DNA from 2 places in the Lysinibacillus sp. FSL M8-0216 genome. Region 2 is predicted to be linked to the other one. Evidence: riboswitches for the same ligand, from Rfam matches in the RefSeq annotation. Region 2 holds a riboswitch; the other holds the start of a gene.
What was found. A riboswitch is a leader RNA that binds a small molecule or an ion and turns the genes downstream of it on or off. The one in region 2 is predicted to bind lysine.

Region 1 (3,256 bases), 1.5 Mb from region 2:
GGGCAGGTAAAGAGCTTGCGCGCAAGTTTCCATGTAAAAGTCAAGACGAACTAATCGCATTTTTCGCAGATGCCTGTTGGGGTACATTAGAGCTAATGAAAGAATCGAAGGACGGACGTATTTTCCAGTTGACAAACGACCCTGAAATCTTGCAAATCAAACAACGCAGCTTCAGACTTGAAGCAGGATTTATAGCTGAACAGATTCAGCTAGCTAAAGGCTATTTAACAGAATGTTATGATGAAAAACGTGAAAAGCAACATTACGTTATGTTTACAGTCAAATGGGACGTGAAGGAACGAATTATGCATACGATTCCAACAGAGTAACAAAAAAGGATTGTCTCCCCATTCAATAAACGGGATGACAATCCTTCCTTTTATTTCGGGCAATTACAGAAAATGCTGTTTCTTCTATTATTATATGTAAAGAGCCTGCTCTAAATTAAATTCATCATGCAATGCATTTGCTGCACGAATCATTTCATCCTGTGGTACTACAACAGACACTTTAATTTCTGAGGTGCTCACCATCTTCACAGGGATATTCTCACGACGTAAACGATCGAACATGCGAGCAGCGACACCTGGATTCGAAACCATACCGGAGCCAACTATCGAAACTTTCGCCAATCCAATTTCGAAATCAGCAAAGCTAAAGCCAAGTGATACTTTACTATCCTCTAAAACACGTAAAGCTTCTGCAAATTCTTCTTTCAAAATCGAAAAGGACACAGTTGGTTTTAATCCATCAATGATTGCTTGAACAATGATATCCACGTTGATGCGATTTTCAGCAAGAGTTGAAAATATATCCGCTAATGAAGCATGTGAATAAGCATCATACCCAATTGTTAAACGAATAACATCTGATTCAAAGGCAACACCACGCACTACTAAATTTTTCTCCATCTCTACTTCCTCCTTCAATAAAGTACCTACTGACTCCACTAAACTAGAGCGTATGATCACTGGCATTTGGAACTTTTTAGCTAACTCCACTGCACGTGGATGAATGATGTGTGATCCTAAATGTGCTATCTCTAACATTTCATCATAGGAAATTTCCTGTAGTTTTTGTGCCTTTACAACAAAGCGTGGATCTGCTGTATACACACCATCAACATTCGTGTAAATGTCTGTCCGATCAGCATCTAATGCAACAGCAAGTGCAACGGCTGTCGTTTCGGTTCCACCTTTCCCAAGCGTTGTTATATTTTGGTCATTGTCAATGCCTTGATCTCCAGCAATAACGACGATTTGTCCTTGCAGCAAATGTTCATCAATACGGCTAACATCGATATGATTGATCCTTGCATGACTATGCATATGATCCGTGGAAATGCCAGCCTGCCAGCCTGTTAGTGACACCGCATTATAGCCAGCTTCTTGTATTGCAATGGCAAATACGGAGCTTGATAACTGAGAGCATGAAGATACAACTGCATCTAATTCACGTTTTGACACATCATCCGTGAAATGAAGTACGCTCATTTTCACATCCTGTATCGTTTGTCTCATCGCACCAACTACTACTACCACATCGAATCCTCTATCTCTTTCAGCAATTGCTTTTCGTGCAGCCTCTTGAATTTGTTCGGGCGATGCTAAAGCAGCCCCTCCAAATTTCATTACTATTCTAGACATTTCTTTTGTTCTCCTTTCCAGTCATGTAATTCACCTAAAATGAGGTGTAAAACAGCCTCTAGAAAACTAAAAAGGCAGCCTTCACAAAACGTGAAAGCTGCCTATAACATGTACAATAACGAAACTTGCGCATGTGTGATAGCTCTCCGAAACGTTTAGAATCGACAGTCTTACATTTTTTAAATGCAAAACCAGTACAACAGCGGAAACAACAATGCTGTACTTCGGCAAGGTCCCCTTTCACGCAATGTCTTAGGATTTGTTCATCCTCTTTTGCGCTACTTTTGAATCTTGCACCTCTATCATCACCTTAAAAGTGATTATATTAAATTTTTCCGCCCTCATATAGCAAGTGGGCTAATAACATTGGATCATAATGTTATTTACAACCTTAGCATATGTCTATTCCTTTGACAATGTCTCCTGCTGAAAATAGGCATAAATATGATTTGCTAAATTAGCTGGCATCCCAGCTTCCTGTAAAGCTAGCTCACTAGCCTCCCGTATTTTCTTCACGGAACCAAAGTGTTTCAGTAACTGCTGTTTTCGTTTTGGACCGACACCTTCGATTTGATCCAGAACAGACTGTATAGCATGCTTTTCATGCTGTTGACGCAAGAAGGTAATCGCAAAACGATGGACTTCATCTTGTATTCGTTGTAATAAATAAAAACCGTCACTTGTACGTTTTAAGGCAATGACCTCTGGCGGATCACCAAACAATAGCTGGGATGTATTATGCTTGTCATCCTTTGCTAAACCAGCAATAGGTATAACTAGTCCTAATTCATCCTCTAATACTTCACGCGCAACTTCCATTTGACCTTTACCACCATCAATTAGCACTAAATCTGGTAATGGAAGACCTTCCTTCAAAACACGAATATAGCGTCGACGGATTACCTCTTGCATAGCACCATAATCATCATGCTTGGCTGCTGTACGGGTTTTATATTTGCGATATTCCTTTTTGGCGGGTTTGCCATCAATAAAAACAACCATTGCAGATACGGCGTCTGTTCCATGCATATGACTATTATCAAAAGCTTCAATTCGTAATGGTGTCGTTATGCCCATTGCATCACCAAGTGCCTCGCATGCACCAATAGTACGTTCTTCCTGTCGTTCAATAAGTTGGAATTTAGCGGACACTGCAATTTCAGCATTTTTCGTCGCTAAATCTACCAACTCCTTTTTTTGACCTCGTTTTGGCGTAAGAACTTTGATACCTAACAATTCCGTTAAAATGGCACCATCAATTGCTTGTGGAATAAAAACTTCTTTTGGCTTAATATGTTCTGGTTTTTCATAAAACCGTCCCACAAATGTTAGGAACTCTTCCTCTGCGTCTTGATAGATCGGGAAAATAGAAACATCTCGCTCGATCAGTTTACCTTGCCGAACGAAGAAAACCTGAACACACATCCATCCTTTTTCCACAGCATAGCCAAAGATATCACGGTTAGTAGTGTCACTTGATACTATTTTTTGCTTCTGCATAACTGTATCAATATGGGCGATTTGATCACGAAACTCCTTAGCTCGTTCAAACTCTAAGTTTTCGGCAGCCGCAAGCATTTTTATTTCAAGCTCCTTTTTGACTGCCTCCA
Region 2 (3,256 bases):
ACTTGTGAGAATTGCATAATGGAAAACATCCAACCAGCTTTATCAGGAGCCAATCCCTGCGCAATATAAATTTCAGGAATCCAAGCTGCTGTCGTATAAAATAATAAAGATTGTAAGCCCATTGCACCTGTTACTGCCCATGTAACAGGTGATTTCCAAAGGGGTTTACCTGTTTTTTTGGCCGTAGTAGCTGGTTCTGGCTTATTCAATTTCAATTGAGGTATCCAAATTAAAATCGTTAATACGACTAATATAAGCGCCACAGCCAATGCTCCCTGCCAACCTAGTGAAGAATTAGCTATTGGATAACTAATACCTGCTCCAAGTCCAGCCGTTAAGTTCATCGACATAGTAAAAAATGCCATTAGTAACCCTACATGGTATGGAAATTTTAATTTTAATAAACCTGGAATCAACACATTTCCAAATGATATGGCTACGCCAATGAGCACTGTGCCAAATACAAGTAACCCTGTTGTACCGAGGGAGCGTAGTACAATTCCTAAGGCCAATAAAATCGTGGATAAAAATAAGGTTAGCTCAAGCCCAAGTTTTCGTGCTACAACTGGTGCGAATGGTGATATAGTGGCAAAAGCAAGCAATGGAATAGTTGTCAAAAAACCGGCTAGAACATTGGAAATACCAAGATCGTCACGGATAAAGGATACAATTGGACCCACAACAGTTAGTGGCATTCGTAATGTAGACGCTATAAATATTATTCCAAAAACTAATAATAAGGTTGTTCCCTTCCAGCTAATTTTTCTATTCGTGTAGCTGGCGGAATGATCATGTAAAGTCAAAATTATTCCCCCCGTTATTACCATTCTAATTGAACTACTATAACACTTTATTACACTATTAAAAATAGTGGAAAATTCACAAAATACAAAACATTAATGGTTATATTGAAATGTCTTAGGTCTTATGTTAGTATAGTAAATATCATAAATTTAATAATTATATGCCTCATGTTTGTAATGAGGTAGAGGTCGCGATATTTATAAGTAAGCTTATTGAAATGACAAGCATTGAAGAGATTAGCTGAAAGGAAATATTGCCGAAGTGTGAGGGGACTTGAAAACCTCATGCTGGGGCTGTCTCCGAAAGGAACAGAACTGTCACGTTTGTACAACGTGTTGAGCTATCGTTTAGGAAAAACTGAGGATTAACTTAGCCATCACATTGTTCATGTGATGGCATTTTTTTGCCTCATAAATAGGAAGGAAGCTATATCGTGAGTGAAATAAAAGTAAATCAGCTCGGCCATAATGCACCGAAGCTGAAAAAAGAATTAAAAAGCCGTCATATCACAATGATTTCTTTAGGCGGTACAATTGGTACAGGGCTATTTTTAGCCAGTGGTGGTGCCATTGCACAAGCAGGACCGGGAGGCGCATTGCTTGCCTATGCCTTAATCGGTATTATGGTATATTTTTTAATGACAAGTTTAGGGGAAATGGCTGCCTATATGCCATCCTCGGGTTCTTTTAGTACGTATGCGACAAAATTTGTAGATCCCGCTCTAGGCTTTGCACTAGGCTGGAACTATTGGTATAACTGGGCAATTACGATTGCAGCCGAAATTGCGGCAGTGTCATTAATTATGAAATATTGGTTCCCAGATAGCTCATCAGCACTTTGGACAGTATTATTTATTGTAATTGTACTGACATTTAATTTATTGTCTGTAAAGAGCTATGGTGAAAGTGAATATTGGTTTGCGATGATTAAAGTGGCTACGGTCATTGTATTTATTATTATTAGCATATTAATGATTTTTGGTATTTTAGGTGGACAGGCACCTGTAGGTTTTACAAATTTCTTTATTAGTGATGGACCATTCCATGGTGGCTTCCTTGCTACATTTGGTATTTTCCTTGCAGCAGGATTTTCATTCCAAGGAACAGAGCTACTTGGGGTAACAGCAGGGGAAACAGATGATCCTGGAAAAAATATACCGAAGGCAGTAAAATCGGTGTTTTGGCGTATTATTTTATTTTATATTTTAGCTATTGCTGCTATAGGGATGTTAATTCCATTCACAGATGAACGCTTATTATCGGAGGATATCGCTGTATCTCCATTTACTCTCGTGTTTGATCGTTTAGGTATTGCTTTTGCTGCCTCCTTAATGAATGCCATTATTTTAACGGCTATGCTATCAGCAGGTAATTCTGGACTGTATGCATCTTCACGTATGCTATGGCAATTAGCAGTGGATGGTCATGCTCCTAAATTCTTTGCAAAGCTAAGTCGTCGAGGTATTCCGATTTATGCATTGATCGCAACATTAGCTGTAGGCTGTGTAGCGTTTTTAGCATCATTCTTTGGTGATGGGGTTGTTTATATCTGGCTATTAAATGCCTCTGGGATGTCAGGTTTTATTGCTTGGCTAGGTATTGCATTTAGTCATTATCGTTTCCGTCGTGCTTTCGAGGCACAGGGCTTAGATCCAAAGCTATTACCGTATAAAGCAAAGCTATACCCATTCGGTCCACTATTCGCCTTTACTATTTGTATGATTGTTGTAATTGGACAGAATTACACAGCGTTTATCGGAGGTACAATCGATTGGTATGGTATCCTTGTTTCCTATATTGGTATTCCACTGTTCCTATTGCTATGGCTAGGGTACAAAATTAAACATAAAACAAAAATGCTTCCTCTTAAAGATTGTGATTTAAAAGTGGAAAATTAAATAGAAGAGCTGTTCTATAAACCGCTGTATAATGGTTGATGGAACAGCTTTTTTTATATAGAGACCTTTAAAATTATTACTAAATTAATATCATATATATGGTAGTATACTATAGATATGGAAGTGTGATTTTTGACTTTCTAGTAGAGAGAGGTGCATGAAAATGCAAAAACATATTTTACTAGTGGAAGATGATGAGGCTATTCGCGAAATGGTAGCGAATTTTTTATTATTGGAAGGCTTCGAAGTCACCACTGCCAATAATGGTGAAGAGGCATTGCAATATTGTTTAAATCAAACCTTTGATTTAGTCATCCTAGATATTATGATTCCTAAGCTTAATGGATTAGAAGTTTTAAAAGTCATTCGAGAACAGGCAGCACTTCCTATCATCATTATGTCCGCAAAGGATAGTGATGTAGATAAAGCGCTTGGCTTGGGATTAGGGGCAGACGATTATATTGCTAAGCCATTTTCTATGCTGGAATTCTCTGCTCGCGTAAAGGCCGTTATTAGAAGAGCTACAAAATACGCTGGCCAAACAGATCACAAACA

Region 1: another riboswitch for lysine. It lies ahead of MKX57_RS17700 (aspartate kinase); the one in region 2 lies ahead of MKX57_RS01295 (amino acid permease).

The regions. Positions count from the first base shown of each region.
Region 1 is NZ_CP152007.1:3,572,936-3,576,191, forward strand. Features, by position in the region: gene MKX57_RS17695 (YslB family protein) at 1-329, shown strand, start outside; gene MKX57_RS17700 (aspartate kinase) at 420-1,646, opposite strand; lysine riboswitch at 1,778-1,956, opposite strand; gene uvrC (excinuclease ABC subunit UvrC) at 2,049-3,256, opposite strand, start outside.
Region 2 is NZ_CP152007.1:265,011-268,266, forward strand. Features, by position in the region: gene MKX57_RS01290 (MFS transporter) at 1-827, opposite strand, end outside; lysine riboswitch at 979-1,155, shown strand; gene MKX57_RS01295 (amino acid permease) at 1,238-2,701, shown strand; gene MKX57_RS01300 (response regulator transcription factor) at 2,865-3,256, shown strand, end outside.